3 regions of the Kitasatospora sp. NPDC092039 genome follow, and region 3 is predicted to be linked to each of the others. Evidence: riboswitches for the same ligand, from Rfam matches in the RefSeq annotation. Region 3 holds a riboswitch; each other region holds the start of a gene.
The links. A riboswitch is a leader RNA that binds a small molecule or an ion and turns the genes downstream of it on or off. The one in region 3 is predicted to bind cobalamin.

Region 1 (7,104 bases), on a different contig from region 3:
GATCGAGTCGCCGGTGGCGAAGAACGCGACCAGTCGCCCGATGAGGTGCCGCTCGCCCTCGCTGAGCTTCGCCAGGTCCGCGACGTCCGAGTGCAGGTCCACCTCCTCCACCGTCCAGGTGTTCTTGATGGCGTCCCGGTACCGGTCGTAGAACGACGGGTAGCGCATCGGGCGCAGGGTCAGCTCGAAGCCGGGGTCGAGCAGCATCTTGCGGTCTTCGGACTGGGACATTACTGGCAGGCCTCGCAGGACTCGGGGTTCTCCAGGGAGCAGGCGATGGCGGCTTCCTGCTCCGGGGTGAGGGTCGGGCTGTTCACGGGCACGGGCGCCGGCGCGGCGGCGCGGGCGGTGCCGGACGCGGCCTGGGCGATGCGGGTGGCCGGGCGCGAACGCAGGTAGTAGGTGGTCTTCAGGCCGACCTTCCACGCGTAGGCGTACATCGAGCTGAGCTTGCCGATGGTCGGCGCCGCCATGAACAGGTTCAGGGACTGGCTCTGGTCCAGGTACGGCATGCGGGCCGCCGCCAGGTCGATCAGCGCGCGCTGCGGCAGCTCCCAGGCCGTCCGGTACAGCGAACGGACCTCGGCGGGCAGCCAGTTCAGCTCCTGCACCGAGCCGTTGGCGTCGCGCAGGGCGTCCCGGGTCTGCTGGTCCCAGACGCCCAGCTCCTTGAGCTCGCGCACCAGGTACGGGTTGACCTGGAGGAACTCACCGCTCAGCGTCTCGCGCTTGAACAGGTTGGACACCTGCGGCTCGATGCACTCGTACACGCCGGCGATGGAGGCGATGGTCGCGGTCGGCGCGATGGCCAGCAGAAGCGAGTTGCGCAGGCCGGTCTCGGCGATCCGGGCGCGCAGCGCCGTCCAGCGGTCGGCCCACTGCGGGGCGGCGCTCGGGAAGTGGTCGATGTGCAGCTCGCCGCGGGCGGCGCGGGTCTCGCCGTACGCCTCGTGGCGGCCCAGCTGCTCGGCCAGGTCGGCGGAGCGCTCGTAGGCGGTGAGCATGATGCGCTCGGCGATCAGCGTGGACAGCTGCTTCGCCTCGGCGGAGTCGAAGTCGATCCGCAGCTGGAAGAAGACGTCCTGGAGGCCCATCACGCCCAGGCCGACCGGCCGCCAGCGGGAGTTGGACGTCCCGGCCTCGGTGGTCGGGTAGAAGTTGATGTCCACCACGCGGTCGAGGAAGGTGACGGCGGTGCGCACGGTGGCGTCCAGCCGCTCCCAGTCCATGGCGCCGAGCAGGTCGGCGGCCGAGGCGCCGGAGGCCACGTGGGCGCCCAGGTTAACCGAGCCCAGGTTGCAGACGGCGGTCTCGGAGTCGTCCGTGACCTCCAGGATCTCGGTGCACAGGTTGGAGGAGTGCACCGTGCGGCCCGGCAGCGCGGTCTGGTTGGCGGCGCGGTTGGAGGCGTCCTTGAAGGTCATCCAGCCGTTGCCGGTCTGCGCCAGGGTCCGCATCATGCGGGCGTACAGGGTCTGCGCCGGGATGGTGCGCACGGCCTTGCCGGCCTGCTCGGCCTTGCGGTACGCCTCGTCGAAGTCGGCGCCCCACAGGTCGACCAGCTCGGGCACGTCGGCCGGCGAGAACAGCGACCAGTCCTCGTCGGCGTTGACCCGGCGCATGAACTCGTCCGGGATCCAGTGCGCCAGGTTGAGGTTGTGGGTGCGGCGGGCCTCTTCGCCGGTGTTGTCGCGGAGCTCCAGGAACTCCTCGATGTCGGCGTGCCAGGTCTCCAGGTAGACGCAGGCCGCGCCCTTGCGGCGGCCGCCCTGGTTGACGGCGGCGACCGAGGAGTCGAGGGTGCGCAGGAACGGCACGATGCCGTTGGACTTGCCGTTGGTGCCGCGGATCAGGCTGCCGCGCGAGCGGATGCGCGAGTAGGACAGGCCGATGCCGCCGGCGTGCTTGGAGAGGCGGGCGATCTGCGCGTAGCGGTTGTAGATCGAGTCCAGGTTGTCCAGCGGCGAGTCGAGCAGGTAGCAGCTCGACATCTGGGGGTGCCGGGTGCCGGAGTTGAAGAGCGTCGGCGAGGAGGTCAGGTACTCCAGGCGGCTCATCAGGCCGTACAGCTCGGCCACCTCGCGCACCGACTGCTCGCTGTCGCCGACCGCCAGGCCGCAGGCGACGCGCAGCAGGAAGTGCTGCGGGGTCTCGATCACCTTGCGGGTGATCGGGTGGCGCAGCAGGTAGCGGGACTGCACGGTGCGCAGGCCGAAGTACTCGAAGCGGTCGTCGCCCGCGGGGTCGACCAGCGCGTCCAGGGCGGCGGCGTGCTTGGCGACGAAGGCCGCGGTGGTGTCGCCGATCAGGCCCTCGGCGTGGCCGACGGCGATCGAGGCGGAGAAGGACGTCGAGCCCTGGCTGTTCGCCTCGTCGACGATCTCCAGGGCGAGCAGGCGGGCGGCCAGCTTCGAGTACTGGGGGTCCTCGGCGATCATCGACGCGGCGGCGTCCACGGCCAGCCCGCGGAGTTCGGCGAAGTCCGAGCCGGCGTGGCGGCCGCGCAGCGCGGCGGCGGCGACGTGGCCGGGGTCGACCTCGGTGAGGTCGGTGCTGCGGTCGGTGAGCAGCCGCAGCAGGGCGCCGCCGGGGTCGGAGACCGTCGGGTCGGTGAAGGCGGTACCGGAGCCCTGGGCGGGCAGGGTGGCTGAGGCAGCGGTGGTCAAGGCGCTCTCTCCTGGCGGCGATCGGCGGCGGTGATCGGGGGCCACCGGGCCGATCGGGGCAGGGGAGCACGGCACGAACGCAGACGGCGTCGCGCGACGGTGACTCCCCGGCCCGCCCGCGAGGCCCGGAGGGGTAATGCTCGTGCCGGCGCGGCCTCTGCGGGAGGGCCGTGGCGCACGCCGTCGGCAGGTACTCGGACTCGCGGGCACGGCTGCTGGAGCCGCCCGCACACCGCTGCGGGGCAGTCCCGGATTCGCACCGGGTTCCCCTGCATCGACAGCAGGAGTGAGCATACATGTAGTGCCGCCGGACTGCGGTGGCACCATATGTTGTGGCTGTCGTGTCGCGGGTGCGGATGTGGCGGGCGCCCGGTCAGTGCTTGAGATAGACCTTGTACGTACTCGAATCACCGGTCGGCGAGGTGAATTGGGCGATCAGCCGGTAGTGCCCGGCGTCGGCCAGGGCCGCGCTCAGGGCCCGGTCGGTGGCCCTCGGCGCGGTGCTGTCGAGGACGACCATGGTGAACCAGCCGTCGCGGATGGCGGCCACGCTGCCGTCGTCCCCGTGGTGCTGGACCCCGGCGCCGTCGCGGTACTCCGTACCGGCCCGCGCGGAGACCCACTGCTCGGGCCTGGAGACGCTCCCCAGGTAGTACTCGGCGAGTCCGTCGACCTCGGTGAGGTAGCGGCCCTGGGGCTCCGTGTGGACCCGCAGGACGGCCAGCAGGCGGCCGGAGTCGGGCCCGTTCTGGTAGCGCAGGGCGGACTGCTCCAGGCCGAGGGCGAGCAGGGCGACCCAGACCAGGATGCCCAGCTGGGGGTGGCGGAAGTGGGCGCCGACCAGCCGGGTCAGGCCGACCCCGGCGAGCGGGGCGGCGAGCAGCATGCCGTAGCCGAGGTGGCGGAACAGCGCGCCGGAGGTGCCGGTCCACAGGTGGGCGGCGGGCACGAGCAGGGCGGTGACGGTCAGCACGGCACCGAGCAGGGCCCGTTGGCCCCGGGTGGTGGGGACGGGGTCCTTCTCGGCCGCGTCGTGCTCGTTCATCTGCTCGCGGCGCGCGTAGGCGATGGTGCCGGCCACCGCGAGGACGGTGAACAGGCCGGCCCACTGGAGCGTGCCGAGCAGGATCGAGCCGGCCGAGCCGGGGGCATTGCCCTGCGAGGGCGACCACCCGGCGACCCGGCCGAGCGTTCCGTACGGGAGCAGCAGGACGAGGGTGCCGGCGCCCGTCAGCAGCGCGCGCAGGGCGGCCGGGCCGGCCCGGTGCCGCGGCCGGGCGCAGGCGAAGGCGAGGGCGACCAGGGCCGGGACGGCGAAGGCCGCGGAGTAGGCCACGGCGCAGGCCAGCGCCGCGGGTGGGGCGGCGAGCAGGGCCAGGGCCGGGTGGCGGCGGGCGGTGAACACCGTGGTCCAGGCCGCGAGGGCGACCAGCAGCACGGCGAGGGACTCGGGCGCGGCGTAGAAGCCGACCACGACGGTGGACTGGAGGACGGCGTACACGCCGATGGCGCAGATGGCGACCCGCTCGTTGAACAGCCGCCGGGTCAGCGAGTACAGCAGCACCGTGGTGAGCAGCGCGAAGCCGAGGCTGAGCAGCCGGGTGCCCCAGATGCCGCTGGCGTCGGCGGCGGCGCCCGCCAGCGGCGGGTAGAGCCAGGGCGAGCCGTGCACCCGGTCGACCAGGTCGGTGGTGACCGGGGTGCCGTGCATCAGGTTGGCCAGCTGCTGGCGACCGGCGACCATGGCGGCGGCCTCGTCGGGGTGGGCGGCGGCCAGCAGGCGCAGCGAGAGCGCGGCCTGGACGGCCAGGACGGCGCCCAGCAGGCCGCGGGCGATCCAGCGGCGGCGGGGGCTGGTGCCCGGGTCCCAGCCGATCGCGGGGACCTGCGGGATGGTGTACGGGGCCAGTTCGATGCCGTCGGGGTTGTCGACGGGCACGGGCGCCCGGCGCCTACGGCGCTCCGGGCCGTCCTGCGCGGGGATGTCCGGCACCGGGGCGGCGGGGTGGTCCGAGGTGGGGAAGAGGTCGTTGTCCATCAGGGGTTCCGGATGTCGAAGCCGTAGCGGGGGGCGGACACCCGCTTCTTGAAGGCGGCGAGGGTCTCCGGAACGGTCTCGACCCGCCAGTCCGCCCGCTTGACCATGTTGAACCAGATGAAGCCGACGATGTCGTCGTGCGCCTCCATCCCGGAGAACAACTGGTCGACGAAGGCCTGTTGGTGTCTGCCCTGCTCGGTCGCGGTCTCGCTGATGAAGAAGGGCTTGTCGCAGAAGGTGCGGATCTCGGCCATGGTGGGGCCGTACAGGCCCTCGAAGGTCTTGGGTCCGTCGTTGGTGAAGTAGCCGGTCATGCCGGCCCAGTCGACGTAGGTGTCGCCGGGGTAGTACGGCGCCAGGCGGGTGTTGGGCGCGGGGACGGTGATGTTGGGACTCCAGACCCAGATCACGTTGGTGGCGCCGGCCTGGTCGAAGAGGTCGTGGACGTGGCGCCAGGCGGCCACGAAGTCCTGGGGGGTGGCGGCCTGGCGGCCCCACGGATACCAGTCGCCGTTCATCTCGTGGGCGATGCTGATGGCGATCGGCAGGTTCAGCTTGGCGACGGACTTGGCGACGCCGCGCACGTAGTCGTCGGTGTCGCCGGCCGCGATCGAGGCGAGCGAGCGGTCGTGCGGTTCCCAGGCCATGAAGGGCAGTGCGCCGGCCTCGTGGATCCGGCGCACGCCGGCGGTGTCGAAACCGCCCTTCCAGTGGGCGTAGTACTCCATGATGTTGGGCTGCTTGCCGATCGCGGAGCTGTAGCCGGGCAGCGCGTCCATCGTGGCGGGGACGTCGGGCAGGGCGGCGCCGAGGTACTTGTGGCTCGGCTTGAGCAGCGGCGTGACGTCGTACGGGACGCCGGCCGGCTGGGTCTTGGGCGCGGCGGGTGCCGCCGGTGCGGCGCTGCCGGTGGCACCCGGGCTCGCGGTCGCGGCGCCGGGGGCGGGGGTCGCGCCGGGGGAGGCGGCGGCCGGCGCGGGCTGGGCGAGGTCCCTCTGCATCGCGAAGCCCGGGTCCTCGGGGCCGCACGCGGTGGCGAGCAGCACGCCTGCGGCGGTCAGCAGCGGGAGCGCCAGCCGGCGACGGAGCCGGCCGGCCCGTCGGAGGTGGGCGGTCATGGCGATCACACTGCTTCCGTGGGGCGCGGCTGGACGAGGACCCGGCCGACGATGGTGGCGTAGAAGAGGCCGGAGGCGAGGACGAGGGCGAAGTTCAACGGGCCCATGGTGAGCATCCGCCAGATGCTCAGCAGCACCCAGAGCAGGGACGTGCCGCCGCCCCAGGCGATGACGCCGATCCAGAACCGGCGGGTCTTGTTGCGCTTGGCGCCGCTGGATCCGGTCGGCTGCCAGGCCATCCGGTTGCGGCGCACGATGTCCCAGATGGCGAAGACGTGCGCCCAGCCGTACATCATGCGGGCGGCCCAGGCCTCCAGCCGGTAGGGGTTGCGGTGCCAGAGCGGGAAGACGACCGTGGCGTAGATCAGGCCGGGCAGCACCAGCGCGGTGTTCTCCCAGCGGATCAGGTCGGGGCGGGCGAGCAGCAGGACGATCGGTATGAGCGGTGAGACGACGGTGAACAGCGCCGTGTGGATGTAGTAGAAGAAGCCGGACAGGTAGCAGGCCCGGGTGACCGGCCGCAGCTTGGTCTGCCAGAACTTCCTGCTGCCGAGCAGGCTCATGGAGCCGGTGCACCAGCGGTACTGCTGGTTGAAGAAGCCGCCGACGTTGTCCGGGCAGACGCCGGTGGCCAGCGCGACGGGTATGTACTGGAGGTCCCAGCCGAGGCGGCGCAGGTCGAAGCCGGTGTGCACGTCCTCGGAGTGGCCGATCAGCGTGGTGCCGCCGTTCTCCTCCAGCGCCGCGCGCCGGTACACCGCGCAACTGCCCACGCAGATGGCGCCGTCGTTGCGCTGCCGGGAGACCTGGACGGTCCGGTAGAACAGCTCCTGGACGGCGCCGGCACCGCGCTCGATCCAGTTCTGCGAGTCCAGGATGCGGAAGAACTGCGGGGACTGGACGATGCCGAGGCGGGGGTTGGCCTCCATGTAGGGGAGCATCTCGTTCAGCAGGTCCGGCCGGGGCGCGAAGTCGGCGTCCAGGATGAGGATGTAGTCGCTGTCGGAGTTGCGGAAGCCGAACTGGAGGTTGCCGGCCTTCTTGAACCAGCCGAGCTTGTCACGGGTGCCGTACACGAACCCGAAGTCGACGGCCATCTGCGCGAGCTGCGGGCTGTTGCTGTCGTCGAGGACGTACGGGGTGACGTCGCCCGGGTAGTGGTCGCGCAGCCGGGCGACGTGGGTCCAGGTGTTGTGCAGCACCTCGATCGGCTCGCCCGCGACCGGCAGGAAGACGTCGACGGTCGGATGCCGCTCGGGCTTCCAGGACTTGACCAGGGCCC
Region 2 (7,104 bases), on a different contig from region 3:
CCGGCGGGGGCGCGGCGGCAGGCGTCGGCTCGGACGTCGGCTCGGTGGGGTGGCTCATCCGCTGGGCGTCCTTCGGGTGCGCTTCGTCGTTGGCGGCGAGGCCGGGAACGCTCGCCTGGGTCGGTACGGCAGGTCCCGCCGTCGCGAGGCCGGTACGGTCCAGATCACTCACGGCCATTCCCCCGTTCCGTTCCGGGAGCACCGGGGCCGGCTGGCCCCGGAATCGTCTCGTTGGTCGTACCGCGTGGGTGGCGGTACCGGGGACCGTCCGTCGGGCCCCGGGGCGGGGGAGCGGCGGACGGCCCTTGCGCGGGTGCTGCTCGGTGCTGCTCGGTGGTGCGGTGCGGTCGGCCCGGCTAGTGGGCGGAGGAGCCGCCGCGCTTCTTGTGCAGGCTGATCGACACGGTCTTGTCCTCGCCGACCGAGGAGTCGACCTCGCCGGCCAGGGCGGAGAGCACCGTCCAGGCGAAGGTGTCCCGCTCGGGGGCCTTGCCGTCGGTGGTCGGGGCGGAGACGGTGACCTTCAACGAGTCGCCGACCAGCCGGAACTCGCAGGACAGCACGGAGCCCGGCACCGCCTGCTGGAGCAGGATGGCGCAGGCCTCGTCGACCGCGATCCGCAGATCCTCGATCTCGTCGAGCGTGAAGTCCAACCGGGCGGCCAGCCCGGCCGTCGCTGTTCGCAGGACGGAGAGGTAGGCCCCCGCTGCGGGCAGCCGGACCTCCACGAAGTCCTGAACACCGAGATCGCCGTCGATCTGGGACACCCTTGCCTCCTGGGTGACGCGCTGTACTTGCTTGGTACCCCGCTTGTTACCGCTTGCTACCCCTGGAGGGGGTCCGGCGTCGCGGATCCGCCATCGTTCTGCCTTCCGCACCCCGGTTCGGGAGTTACTCATGGTAAGGCATTGCGACGCAGGGTGGCAGACCCTTTCTCCGGACTGCGCAGGGCCGTTCAGCGCCGTCCGGCGGCGGCCAGGGCCTCGTCGGTGAGCCGGTACACCGTCCACTCGTCCATCGGCACCGCACCGATCGACTTGTAGAAGTCGATCGAGGGCTGGTTCCAGTCCAGGACCGACCACTCGACCCGGGAGTAGCCGCGTTCGACGGCGATCCGGGCGAGTTCCAGCAGCAGCGCCTTGCCGTGGCCGCCGCCGCGCGCCCGGGGACGGACGTACAGGTCCTCCAGGTAGATCCCGTGGGTGCCGCGCCAGGTCGAGAAGTTGCGGAACCAGAGCGCGAAGCCGACCGGTTCGCCGGTGGCGTCGTCCTCGGCGATCAGCCCGAACACGGCCGGGTCTGCGCCGAACAGGGCCTCGCGCAGCTGCTCCTCGGTGGCCTTCGCCTCGTGCAGGGCCTGCTCGTAGTCCGCGAGTTCGCGGATCATGGCGTGGATGACGGGGACGTCGGTGGCGACGGCGGTGCGGATCATGCCTGTGAGCCTACTGCTCGGGACCGGTCTCGTCCCAGGCCTGGACGGAGGTCTGGTCGACGATCCGGCCGTCCCGCAGACCGGCCATCGAGGACATCAGCACCCGGACGCCGTCCGGGTAGCGGCAGGACTCCAGGAACGCGACGTGGTCGCCCTGGACCACCACCTGTTCCAGTTTGTGGCTCATCTCGCGGCCGTAGACGTCGTCCAGCATGGCGCCGATCTCCTCCCGCCCGTGCATCACCAGGGGGTGGCTGGGCTGGGTCTTGCGATCGACCACGCGCAGTTCGGCGTCCTCGGCGTAGAGCGCCAGGAGGACCTCGGCGTCGCAGCGCTCGATGCCCTCGCGCAGTGCACGGGTGTCGAAGGCGGCGGGGGCCGCCGTGGTGGTCATGGTCTCGCTCCTCCGGTCGGGTTCCGTCGGCTCGTACCTTGAGCGTACGCCCGGCGGTCCGTGCCCGGGGGAGCGGGATCCGGGCCGGTCAGCGGGCCGGCACGGTGCGCAGGTAGCCGGCCAGCGCGCTGATCGCGGCCGGGTTGCGCGGGCTCTCCACCAGGTCGACGTAGTCCATCACGAAGATCCGGTCGTTCCTGATCGCGGCCACGTTCGCCAGCGGCGGGAAGGACGTGAGGAACCGCCGCTTCTCCTCGGCGCCGGTGTCGCCGTAGTTGTTGATCACGATCACCTCCGGGTCGCGCCGCACCACGCTCTCCCAGCCGGCCGTGACCCAGCTGTCGGTGAGGTCGCCCATCACGTTGGTCCCGCCCGCCCTGGCGATGATCTCGTTCGCGGCGGCGAACTTCCCGGCGGTGTACGGCTTGTCCTGCCCGCTGTCGTACAGGAAGACGGACGGGCGGCGCTCGGGCCGGGGGACGGCGGCGATCTGCGCCTTGAAGTCGGCGACCAGCCGGTCGGCGCGGTCCCTGACGTCGAAGATCTCGCCGAGGTTGGCCAGGTCGGTGTAGAGCGCCTCCAGCGGGTCCATCACGCCGCGTTCGGTGCCCTTGCCGCTGCGGCAGGACTCGCTGAGCACGTACGAGTCGATGCCCAGCGTCCGGAAGGCCTGCGGGGTGACGCCCCGGCCCTCGTCGAAGCCGTAGTGCCAGCCGGCGAAGACCAGGTCGGCCTTGGCGTCCAGCGCGATCTCCTTGGTGATCTGCTGCTTGGAGAGCCACTTCGTCCGCTGGTAGCCGTCCTTCCAGGCGACCTGGTCGATCCTCCCCTTGTCGTCGGGCATCACGTAGCCGGCCATCCGGTCGGCGAGGCCGAGCGAGAGCATCAGCTCGGTGATGCCGACGTCGTTGGTCACCGCCCGGGCGGGCTTGCGGTCGAAGGTGAGCTCCTCGCCGCAGTTCCGCACCGTCACCGGGTAGTGGGCGGAGGCGGTGGCGGCCTCCTTCGGGGCGATCTCGGCGCCGCAGCCGGCGAGTCCGAGGGCGAGCAGGGTGGTGACGGCAACGGCCTTGGTGCGCACGGTGGTTCCTCCGGGGGACGGATCAGGCGGAGTGGTCGAGGCGGTCGAACAGCAGCTGGAGGGCGCCGGTCCCGGGGTGCCGCACCGGGGTGGCCCGGACGCCGAACACCTCGGCGAGCAGGGCGGGTCGGAGCACCTCGTGGGGCGGACCGGAGGCGACGATCCGGCCGGCCCGCAGCACGTACAGCAGGTCGCAGTGGCCCGCCGCGAGGTTGAGGTCGTGCAGCGCGGTGAGCACCGTCGGGCCGGCCTCGCGGGCGAGCGCCAGCACCTCCAACTGGTGGGCGATGTCGAGGTGGTTGGTGGGTTCGTCCAGCACCAGCAGGCGCGGCTCCTGGACCAGCGCGCGGGCGAACAGCACCCGCTGCTTCTCGCCCCCGGACAGGCTCAGGAAGCCCCGGTCGGCGAGGTGTCCGGCGCGCACCTTGCGCAGTGCCTCGGCGCAGCGCTCCGCGTCCCCCGCGGCCGGGCCGCCGAAGCCGCGGCGGTGCGGCAGCCGGCCCATGGCGACCACCTCGGAGACGGTGAAGTCGAACTCGGCGGAGTGCTCCTGGGTCAGCGCGGCCACCCGGCGGGCGCTCTCCCGGGCGGTGAGGGCGTGCAGGTCGTCGCCGGCCAGCCGGACCACGCCGCCGGCCGGCTCCAGCACCCGGTAGACGCAGCGCAGCAGGGTCGACTTGCCGCTGCCGTTCGGGCCGATCAGCCCGACCACCTGCCCGGCGGCGGCCGCCAGGGACACCTCGTGGACCAGCCGGGTGCCGGCCAGTTCCACCGAGACGGCGTCGACGGCGAGGTCCTGGGCCCGCGTCGGCCCGGTCCCGGCCGCCGCCTCGATCACGTCGGTCACCGGTTGCCTCCGAAGGCCTGGCCGCGGCGGCGCATCATCACCAGGAAGGCGGGCACGCCGAGGACCGCGGTGAACACCCCGACGGGCAGTTCGGCGGGTGCCAGCAGGGTGCGCGAGGCGATGTCCACCCAGACCAGCAGCAGCGCCCCGGCGAGCGGCGCGACCACCAGTACCCGGCGGTGACCGGCGCCGACCAGCATCCGCGACAGGTGCGGCATCAGCAGCCCGACGAAGCCGATCGCCCCGCTGACGGCGACCACGGTGCCGGTGACGGCGGCGGTCACCACGAACAGCTCGCGGCGCAGCCGGTCCGGGTCCACGCCGAGCGAGGCGGAGGTCTCGTCGCCCATCGCGAGCGCGTCCAGCCGCCCGCCGGCGCCGGTCAGGTAGGCGAGGCCGGCCAGCACCGTGGCGGCGGCGATCGGCACCTTGCCCCAGGTGGCGCCGCCGAGGCTGCCGAGCAGCCACATCATGGCGTCCCGGGCGGCCTCGCCGCGGTCGGCGGCGAAGACCATCAGGGTGGTGGTGGCGGAGAAGCCGTAGGACAGGGCGGTGCCGGTGAGCACCAGGCGCAGCGGGGTGAGCCCGTACGCGGTGCGGGCGGCGAGGTAGACCAGCGTCATGGCGGCCAGGGCCGAGCCGAAGGCGGAGGCGGAGACGGCCCACACCCCGAGCGAGGCGAAGGCCCCGAACAGCAGGACGGCGTTGGCGCCGACGGCGGCGCCGGAGGAGACGCCGAGCACGAAGGGGTCGGCCAGCGCGTTGCGCACCAGCGCCTGGACGGCGACCCCGCAGGCGGCCAGCCCGGCGCCGACGACGGCGGCCAGCACGGTGCGCGGCAGCCGGATCTCCCAGACGATCGCGTACGCGGCCGCCTCGCCCGCGTCCAGCCGACCACCCGTCAGCCCGGCGCCCAGCAGGCGCAGCACCCGGGGCAGGCCGAGGCCGGAGGAGCCCAGGGCGACTCCGCAGACCAGCGACAGCAGCAGCGCGACGGCGAGGCCGACGGCGAGCGGGGCGACGGGTGTGCGCCGGGCGGGCGGGCCGGCTGCACGGTCTGCGGGTGCGCGGTTCACGGGGACGCCTTGCCTCGGGCCGCGGGTGCGCCGGGGCGGGCGCGGGCCGCAGGTGTGCCGGGGCGCCGTTCCCCTCGCAGTCCGCGGCGAGTTGTCGGGAGGTCAGCGGCCGAGGGCGATCGGGCTGGCGCGGTCGTACGGGCTGGTACGGCCGCGCTCACCGTTGCGGGTCAGCGCCGGATTCACACCGGACTTCCCCCTCGGACGCCCTGGCAGCATAACAGCCACTCAGGGCAGGCAACCCTTACCGGGGGTGGGTCGGGCGGTGAACGCGCGACCGCCCCCGTCCGGCTGTGCGGACGGGGGCGGTCGGGTGGCGACGCGTCAGGCTCAGGCCTGCTTGGTCTCCCAGAAGATCTTGTCGACCTCGGCGATCAGGTCCAGCAGGGCCTGGCCGGTGGCCGGGTCGGTGGACGCCTTGGCGGCCGAGGCGGCCTTCAGGGTGTCGTTGATCAGCTGGTGCAGCTGCGGGTACTTCTCGAAGTGCGGGGCCTTGAAGTAGTCGCTCCACAGCACCGAGATGTGGTGCTTTACGGCCTCGGCGCGCTGCTCCTTGATGATGATGGCGCGGGCGCGGAAGTGCGAGTCCTCGTTGGCCTGGTACTTCTCCTGGGTGGCCTTGACCGACTCGGCCTCGAGCTTGGCCTGGGCGGGGTCGTACACGCCGCAGGGCAGGTCGCAGTGGGCGTGGGCGGTGGCGCGCGGTGCAAACAGACGAGAGAACATGGGAGTCCTTCCTTAGATCGTCTTCCCGCGCCCGAGATTACCCTTCCGTCCTCGCGGTTTCGCGGTCGGGCGGCGGGCCTAGGGCAAAAGACGGACCCGGAACCGGGGTAATCCGGACATCGGGCCGGTGACGGTCCGTACGGCAGACTGGGGGCGGGGCGGAGCGGGAGGAGGAGTCGTGGCGCGGAGCACGCGACCGGAGGGCGCCGGAGCCGGCGGACGGGACCGGGGCGGCGCGCTGCCGTTCGGACTGGTCGACGTGGCCGGGCCGTCGATGGTACCGACCCTGCGCGAGGGCGACCAGCTGCTGGTCCGCTACGGCGCGCCGGTCCGGCCGGGGGCGGTGGTGCTCTTCCGGCACCCCTTCCAGCAGGACCTGCTGGTGGTGAAACGGGCCGTCGAGCGCCGGTCCAAGGGCTGGTGGCTGCTCTCCGACAACCGTCCGGTGGACAGCGACAGCCGCAGCTACGGCGCCGTCCCGGACGAACTGGTGCTCGGCCGGGTGCTGCTGCGGCTGCGGCCGAGCCCGGCCTGGCTGGCGCCGGGGCGCCGGCTGGAGCGGCTGTTGCTCACCCCGCGGCTGGCCCGGGTGCCGGGCCTGGCCCGCCGGCTGGGCGCCTGGGTGGACGGGGTCTAGGACCTCCAGGACCTACTCGCGGGCCGCCGCCTCCGCCTCCTGGCGCTTGCGGGCCCGGTAGGCGGCCACGTTGGCGCGGGTCGCGCAGCGGTCCGAGCAGTAGCGGCGGGAGCGGTTGGTCGAGGTGTCCAGGTAGGCGTTGCGGCAGGGCGCGGCCTGGCAGATGCCGAGCCGGTCGGCGCCCAGCTCGGTCAGGTGGACGGCCAGGCCCATGCAGGCGACCGCGCTGAAGTGCGCGGTGGCGGTCGGCGAGTTGTCGGCCAGGTGCAGGTGCCAGCGCGGCCGTCCGGCGTCGTCCAGGTAGTCGTGCCCGGAGATCAGCGGGCTGACCGGGTACTCCATGAGCAGGCTGTTCAGCAGGTCGACGCCGCGGATCTCGTCCCCGTCGGCGGCGGCCTCGAAGACCCCGCGCAGCCGGGTCCGTACCGCCCGCAGCCGGGGCAGGTCGGACTCGTCGGCGAGGGCGGCGGCCCGCGAGGAGTCGGAGAACAGGGCGCGCACCGCCTCCACGGAGGTCAGCGCGTCGGTGCCGCGCTCGGGCTCCTCGGTGTTCACCAGCCGGACGGCGAGGTCGGCGTAGGCGGCGAGCTCCACAGGGGTCCTTCCAGGATTCGGTAACGGGCTGACTGCCTCCAGCCTATTACCCGGATGGGGATTCCAGCCTATTACCCGGGCGGGGAAAGGGACGGCGCCCGGCAGGACGGGTCTGCCGGGCGCCGGTGGTACGGGCTTCAGAGCACCTTGGACAGGAAGGCCCTGGTGCGCTCGTGCCGGGGGTCGGTGAGCACCTCGCGGGGGTTGCCGGACTCGACCACCACACCGCCGTCCATGAACACCAGCGCGTCGCCGACCTCGCGGGCGAAGCCCATCTCGTGGGTGACGACCACCATGGTCATGCCCTCCTCGGCGAG
Region 3 (7,104 bases):
GCGTTCAGAGGGCCGCCGAAGCCCGCCTCGGCGTCGGCGACGATCGGCACCAGCCAGTCCGGACCGTGGTTGCCCTCGGCCGCGTCGATCTCATCCGCCCGCAGCAGCGCGTTGTTGATCCGGCGCACCACCTGGGGAACGGAGTTCGCCGGGTAGAGGCTCTGGTCGGGGTAGGTCTGCCCGGCCTGGTTGGCGTCGGCCGCGACCTGCCAGCCCGACAGGTAGATCGCCTGGAGCCCGGCCTTCACCATCTGCACGGCCTGACCGCCCGTCAGCGCACCGAGGGCGTGGACGTAGTCCTGCTCGTGGAGCTGGCGCCACAGCCGCTCGGCACCGCGCCGGGCCAGGGTGTGCACCTCGCGGACGGTGCCTGACAGGCGGACGACGTCGGCCGCCGTGTACGTGCGCTCGACCCCGGTCCACCGGGGGTCGGAGGCCCAACGGGCGTCCAACTGGGCGGCCCGCTGCTCCTGCTGCTGCCGAACCGACTGAGTCATGGGTCTGCTCCCCAGGGGTGCTCGTTGCGAAGGATGTGACGCACCTCATCGCGAGGGGCGAGTGGGCGGCCGGGTGGCGCCGGGCGGCGGTGGAACACCGCAGGACGTGGACGCCCGGACAGCCCTCCCGACCGCGACCGACCTGGAGTTCTTGCTGCTGTCCTGCGCACCTCCCGGCCGCACCACCGACTCTGGCAGCTCGCGAACCCGGCGTCACCGGTGGACCACTGCCAACTTCTGCGAACGATCCCCGGCGAATCCGCGAAGCTTGCGAAGACCGGACGGTGGCTCCTCCGGCTAGGCTGCCCGCACCCGGTCAGCTCAGGCGCATAGTGGGGAGAACGTCATGGGAAAGGCCTTCGCCGGTGCCAGGCTCCGCCGCCTGCGCGAGGAACGCGGTCTCACCCAGGCCGCCCTCGCCCGGCTGCTCGACCTTTCGCCCAGCTACCTCAACCAGCTGGAGCACGACGCCCGCCCCCTCACCGTGCCGGTGCTGCTGCGCCTCACCGAGGCCTTCGGCGTCGAGGCCGGCTACTTCGCCCCGCCGGACAGCGCCCGGCTCACCGCCGAACTACGCGACGCACTCGGCGACGAGATCGCCGCCGGACGGGTCACCGCCGGGGACCTCGACGAGGTGGCCGCCCGACTGCCCGCCGTGGCGCGCCTGCTCATTGACCTCGGCCGCGACCGACGGGCCGTCGCCGAACAACTCGCCGTCCTCGCCGGCGACCGCGGCCCGGCACCCGACACCCTCACCCCGCACGAACTGGTCCGCGAGTTCTTCTACCGCCGCCGGAACTACCTCGACGAACTCGACACCACAGCCGAGGAATTGGCGGCGAAGATCCGACTCAAGCGGGGCGGGGTGCGGGAGGTGCTGGCCGAGCGGCTGGCCGCCAGGCACGGAGTCCAGATCGCCACCGGGGGCGAGCAGCTCCACCGGTACCACCCGAGGACCCGAGTGCTGCGGCTGTCGGACCGGCTGCGCCCGGGCCAGCAGGCGTTCCGAATGGCCATCCAACTCGCCTATCTGGAGCACGACCCGCTCCTGTCCGAACTCGCCGCCGAGGACAGTTCGGAGGGCTCCACCCCGTGGTCCCTCACCCGGATCGGACTGGCCAACTACTTCGCCGCCGCGCTGGTCCTGCCGTACGCCGCGTTCCACGCCGAGGCGGAGTCGGCCCGGTACGACATCGAGCACCTCGCCGACCACTTCGGCGTCGGCTACGAGACCGTCTGCCACCGCCTCAGCACCCTCCAGCGGCCCCGGCTGCGCGGCGTGCCGTTCTCCTTCGTGCGCGTCGACCGGGCCGGGAACGTCTCCAAACGCCAGTCCGCCACCGACTTCCACTTCTCCCGCACCGGTGGCACCTGCCCCCTGTGGAACGTCTACGAGGCCTTCGCCGCCCCCGGCCGGGTCCACGTCCAGGTCGCCGCCATGCCGGACGGCCGCCGCTACCTCTGGACCGCCCGCGCCATCACCCGCTCACCCGGCGGTTGGGCCCGCCCCACCAAGACCTTCGCCATCGGCCTCGGCTGCGAGATCCGCCACGCCGGACAGCTGGTGTACTCGGCGGGACTGGACCTGGCCGACGAGGCCGCCGCCACCCCCATCGGCCTTGGCTGCAAGGTCTGCGAACGCCCCGCCTGCCCCCAGCGCTCCGCGCCGGCCATCGGCCGCCCACTGGCCGTCGACGAGCACACCAGCACCTTCGTCCCCTACCCGCTCGCGGACTGAACGCCCGGTGCCCGCGAACCGGTCGGTCCGCGGGCACCGGGGCTTGTCGGGTCGGGGGTCAGCTGGCCTTTTCGACACGGGCGGCCCAGCGCTGTTCGACGTTGCTGAAGCGCCAGTAGCCGAGTGCGCAGGCCCAGACGACGACGAACATGCCGACGAGGATGTAGCCGACGTTGTCGAGGCTGATGTCGGCGATCCAGTCGGTGACCGGGTCGGTGAGGTCGAGCTTCTCGTGGAGGACGCCGACGAGTTCGATGGTGCCGATGACAAAGGCGACGGCGATGGACAGGCCGGTGATGGTGAGGTTGTAGTAGACCTTGCGGACCGGGTTGGAGAACGCCCAGTGGTAGGCGAAGTTCATGAACGTGCCGTCGAGGGTGTCGAACAGGCTCATGCCGCAGGCGAAGAGCAGCGGCAGGCAGATGATCGCGTACCAGGGCAGGCCTGAGGCGGCGCCGGAGCCGGCCATCACCATCAGGGCGACCTCGGTGGCGGTGTCGAAGCCGAGGCCGAACAGCACACCGACCGGATACATCTGGCCGGGGCGGCGGATGGACTTGGTCAGGCGGCCGAGGATGCGGTTCATGAAGCCGCGCTCGTCGAGGTGCTTCTCCAGCTGCTTCTCGTCGAACTGGCCGGCGCGCATGGACTTGTAGACGCGGTAGATACCCGCCAGGGCCATCAGGTTGAGCGCCGCGATGAGGTAGAGGAAGGTGCCGGAGACGCTGGTGCCGATGACGCCGAGCCACTGGTGCGTGGTGGACTCGTCGTCGACCAGGGTGCCGGCGATCTGTGCGCCGCCGGCGACCAGCGCGGCCATCGCCATGACGATGCTGGAGTGCCCGAGGGCGAACCAGAAACCGACCGAGACCGGGCGCTGGCCGTCGGCCATCAGCTTGCGGGTGGTGTTGTCGATGGCGGCGATGTGGTCGGCGTCGAAGGCGTGCCGCATGCCCAGGGTGTAGGCGGTGATGCCGAGGCCGACGCCGAAGACCTGGTTGCCGATGGTGTAGTGGTTCGGGGCTATCAGCAGGAACAGCATGCCGAAGGCGACGACATGCATGGCGACGATGACGGCCATGAGCGCGGCGGTGCGGACGGTGTCCTGTCGCTGCCAGCGCGGCGGCAGGGGAAGGGTCGATGACGGCGTTTCGTCGGTGAGGGTCATGACGGCAGGCCTCTCCAGCTCCTCGATGGGGGCGCCCCCGGGGGACTCGGGGGTCGTGCGTGCCGTGGCCGGTCTCCTGGCTTCGGGTGGACCGTCCTTCCCGCATCCGGGCAGGGCGGAGCGCACCCCCGACTCGTCTTCCCGCGCGCCCTGAGGCGCCGGTGACTGCCCGCATCGCTGCGCGCACGTCGGGGGCACTTCCCGTTCACAGTGGCGAGGGCCGCGCCGGATTCGTCCCCTGAGGGGCTGTCACCGGACTTCCCGTGCACCACGGCGGGGAACACCGTATGGGCCCGGCTGCCGTCTCGACAAGCCTGCGCAGCTGCGCATATGTTGCAATAACGCAAAGTGATGACAAGGGCATGGCGGGTGAAGGAGGCTGCACGTGCCGGGGACGATCGACGCTGCCGCTGTCGAGGCGGCTGCCGCGGCGGCGAACGACCGGGACCGACTGCAGGGCGCCGCTGACAGGTTCGCGCTTCTCGCCGAGCCGGGGCGGCTGGCCGTGCTGGTGGCCCTGCGCGCGGCGGGGGCGATCGCGGTCTCGGATCTCGCGCTCGCGTGCGGGATGAATCCGCCGGCCGTCTCGCAGGTCCTGCGCCTGCTGCGGGTTTCGGGCGTCGTCAAGCCGACCAGGTCCGGGCGGATCGTCCGGTACGCGCTGTGCGACGAGCGCGTGGTGCGCCTGCTGGACGATGCGGTGCCGGCACACGGTTAGACGCCGTGCCGGAACGTCTCGTCACGCGGGTGTACGCGACGAAGTACGGAAGCGGCGGCGCGGAGCGGCGCTGTGGTGGTACGGACAGGGGTGCGCCCGACCGCCGGGGCGCGAACGCCTGCCGGCAGTCGGGCGTGGGCCTGTGTCAGGCGTTCTTGGCGTCCGCGAAACGGGCCTGGACGTCCTGCCAGTTGACGACGTCCCACAGGCGGGTGACGTAGTCGGGGCGGACGTTGCGGTACTGGAGGTAGTAGGCGTGCTCCCAGGCGTCGAAGGCAAGGAGCGGGGTGGTGCCCTGGCCGACGTTGCCGTGGTGGTCGTAGACCTGCTCGACGATCAGGCGCTTGCCGAGCGGCTCCCAGGACAGGATGCCCCAGCCGGAGCCCTGCACGCCGGTGGTGGCGGTGGTGAGCTGCTTCTTGAAGGCCTCGAAGCTGCCGAAGTGCTCGGTGATGGCGTCGGCCAGCTCACCCTCGGGGCGGTCGCCGCCCTCGGGCGAGAGGTTCTGCCAGAACAGCGAGTGCAGCACGTGGCCCGACAGGTGGAAGGCGAAGGTCTTCTGCAGGCCGACCAGGCCGCCGAGCTGGTCCTTGTCGCGGGCCTCGGCGAGCTGCTCCAGGGTGTCGTTCGCGCCCTTGACGTAGGCGGCGTGGTGCTTGGAGTGGTGCAGCTCCAGGATCTCGGCGGACATCGCCCGCTCGAGCGCGGAGTAGTCGTACGGCAGGTCGGGAAGCGAGTAGGCGCCCATGCTGGGACGGCCCCTTTCGGAAGGACGGTGATGATCGTGCCGGTCCCACACTATTGCGTATGACTTGCACCTGCGAGCAGTAGGCCCCAGCATGTTGCCAGCGGGGTCGGCCCCGTCGGCCGCACGGGGCGCCCGCCCTTCCGCTGCTGATCGTCTTCCCAACCGGCGCCCGCCGGGACGCACGGCCGACCCTGCGTCAGCCGCTCCGACCCTCCTGGCAATCCGGACACAGGCCGCTGACCACCAGGGCCTCGATCCTGAAACCCGTGTGGAAGCCGGCGGCCCTCAGACCATGGGCCACGAGGCGGTCGGGAAACTCCGCGATCCGCCCGCACTCCACGCACAGTGCGTGGTGGTGGGGCTCGCCGACCAACCCGTAGCTGAACTCTCCCCCGGCTCCGCGTACGGCGTGTAGGAGCCCGAGCTCGACGAGGCGGTCGACCGACCGGTAGGCGGTCGAGACGTTGATGTTCCGGCCGTCCGAGGTGATCCGCTGGTGGATCTCGGCCACAGTCAGATGGCCGCCGTGCTCCCGGATCGCGCCGAGCACCCGCAGACGCGGGCCGGTACAGCGGGCGCCGGCCTCACGGAGCAGCCGACGGCAGTCATCCAGGTGGTCGAAGTCCGGCCCGGATGCAGCCGACCGGGTGGGATCGTCCACGGGGAGGGGCGTGGGGTTCCGTACGAGTGCTGCCTCGCGATCCACTGCGCCTCCTCGCGCTACCCGCGCGCCTGTCGACACGGGCTCCGGTTGCAAAGATATTGCAACTGCGAACGAAGTGCGCTCAGTGATTCCGGCCATCGCCCCGCGACCGAGGGAGACGCCCATGTCAGCCGCGCCCGAAAGCCCCTCCGGCGAGGGCGGCAGATCCGCCCTCAGGCGCATCGGCGCCTCCATGACCCGGCAGGAGTGGACCCGACTCGCCGGCATGGCCGGCTTCATCGCGACCCTGCACGTGGTCGGCTGGTTCGTGCTCGTGGCGCTCGTCGCCCCGCAGGGCCTCAGCCTCGGAGAGAAGGGCTTCGGTGTCGGAATCGGCGTCACCGCCTACACGCTGGGAATGCGGCACGCCTTCGACGCGGACCACATCGCCGCCATCGACAACACCACCCGCAAGTTGATGGCCGACGGCCAGCGGCCGGTGTCCGTGGGCTTCTGGTTCTCCCTCGGGCACTCCAGCATCGTCTTCGGCCTCGCAGCCCTGCTGGCTCTGGGGATCAAAGCCCTGGCCGGCCCGGTCGAGGACGACGCGTCCCAGCTCCACAATGTGACCGGCCTGATCGGCACCACCGTCTCCGGCACGTTCCTCTACGTGATCGCCGCCATCAACCTCGTCATCCTCGCCGAGATCTGGAAGGTCTTCCGGCGGATGCGCGCGGGCGAGTACGACGAGGCTGCCCTGGAGGAGCAGCTCGACCACCGCGGCCTGATGAACCGCCTGCTCGGCCGGGTGATGAAGGCTGTGACCAAGCCGTGGCAGATGTACCCCGTCGGCCTGCTCTTCGGGCTCGGCTTCGACACCGCCACCGAGATCGCTCTGCTGGTCCTCGCCGGCACGGGTGCGGCCTCCGGCCTGCCCTGGTACGCGATCCTCTGCCTGCCGGTCCTGTTCGCTGCCGGTATGAGCCTGCTCGACACGATCGACGGCACGTTCATGAATTTCGCCTACGGCTGGGCGTACTCCAAACCGGTCCGCAAGGTCTACTACAACCTCACCATCACCGGCCTGTCCGTGGCCGTCGCCCTGATCATCGGCAGCGTCGAGATCCTCTCCCTGCTCGCGGACAAGCTCGACCTGCACGGCGCTTTCTGGGACTGGGTGAGCGGACTCGACCTCAACGCCGTCGGCTTCGTCATCGTCGGCCTGTTCTTCGTCACCTGGATCGTCGCGCTCGCGGTGTGGAAGTTCGGCCGCATCGAGGAGAAGTGGTCCGCGGGGCTGCGCCCGCCAGGACCGAGCGACGACCGGTAGGGCGTGCGCGTCAGACGCGGCGCAGGAAGGTGAAGCCGGTGCGGGCGACGGCCTCCCGAAGGGCATCGTCATCCAGCGCCGGATCACAGGTGATCGTGATCCGTCCGGTGGGTGCGTGAGCGGAGACCTTGGTGATGCCGGGCACCGTCTTGAGCTGAGCGACCGCGGCCCTTTCGCAGCGGCCGCAGTCCATGCCGCTGACGCTGATGATCGTGGTGGGCACGGGCGGCTCCAAGGATGCGGGACGAGCGGACCCGTCATC

Region 1: another riboswitch for cobalamin. It lies ahead of ACIQI7_RS17815 (ribonucleoside-diphosphate reductase subunit alpha); the one in region 3 lies ahead of ACIQI7_RS15325 (HoxN/HupN/NixA family nickel/cobalt transporter).
Region 2: another riboswitch for cobalamin. It lies ahead of ACIQI7_RS17955 (FecCD family ABC transporter permease); the one in region 3 lies ahead of ACIQI7_RS15325 (HoxN/HupN/NixA family nickel/cobalt transporter).

The regions. Positions count from the first base shown of each region.
Region 1 is NZ_JBIVSD010000008.1:94,422-101,525, forward strand. It holds gene ACIQI7_RS17810 (ribonucleotide-diphosphate reductase subunit beta) at 1-231, opposite strand, end outside; gene ACIQI7_RS17815 (ribonucleoside-diphosphate reductase subunit alpha) at 231-2,642, opposite strand; cobalamin riboswitch at 2,834-2,993, opposite strand; gene ACIQI7_RS17820 (glycosyltransferase family 39 protein) at 3,040-4,704, opposite strand; gene ACIQI7_RS17825 (glycoside hydrolase family 26 protein) at 4,704-5,822, opposite strand; gene ACIQI7_RS17830 (glycosyltransferase family 2 protein) at 5,828-7,104, opposite strand, start outside.
Region 2 is NZ_JBIVSD010000008.1:125,076-132,179, forward strand. It holds gene ACIQI7_RS17925 (RNA polymerase sigma factor SigF) at 1-172, opposite strand, end outside; gene ACIQI7_RS17930 (anti-sigma regulatory factor) at 357-767, opposite strand; gene ACIQI7_RS17935 (GNAT family N-acetyltransferase) at 956-1,432, opposite strand; gene ACIQI7_RS17940 (nuclear transport factor 2 family protein) at 1,443-1,826, opposite strand; gene ACIQI7_RS17945 (ABC transporter substrate-binding protein) at 1,915-2,907, opposite strand; gene ACIQI7_RS17950 (ABC transporter ATP-binding protein) at 2,930-3,754, opposite strand; gene ACIQI7_RS17955 (FecCD family ABC transporter permease) at 3,751-4,830, opposite strand; cobalamin riboswitch at 4,923-5,071, opposite strand; gene sodN (superoxide dismutase, Ni) at 5,161-5,556, opposite strand; gene sodX (nickel-type superoxide dismutase maturation protease) at 5,831-6,193, shown strand; gene ACIQI7_RS17970 (CGNR zinc finger domain-containing protein) at 6,206-6,787, opposite strand; gene ACIQI7_RS17975 (amino acid ABC transporter ATP-binding protein) at 6,925-7,104, opposite strand, start outside.
Region 3 is NZ_JBIVSD010000006.1:331,379-338,482, forward strand. It holds gene aceA (isocitrate lyase) at 1-497, opposite strand, end outside; gene ACIQI7_RS15320 (short-chain fatty acyl-CoA regulator family protein) at 844-2,235, shown strand; gene ACIQI7_RS15325 (HoxN/HupN/NixA family nickel/cobalt transporter) at 2,294-3,403, opposite strand; cobalamin riboswitch at 3,452-3,691, opposite strand; gene ACIQI7_RS15330 (ArsR/SmtB family transcription factor) at 3,789-4,121, shown strand; gene ACIQI7_RS15335 (superoxide dismutase) at 4,267-4,869, opposite strand; gene ACIQI7_RS15340 (Fur family transcriptional regulator) at 5,066-5,812, opposite strand; gene ACIQI7_RS15345 (HoxN/HupN/NixA family nickel/cobalt transporter) at 5,697-6,842, shown strand; gene ACIQI7_RS15350 (heavy-metal-associated domain-containing protein) at 6,853-7,065, opposite strand.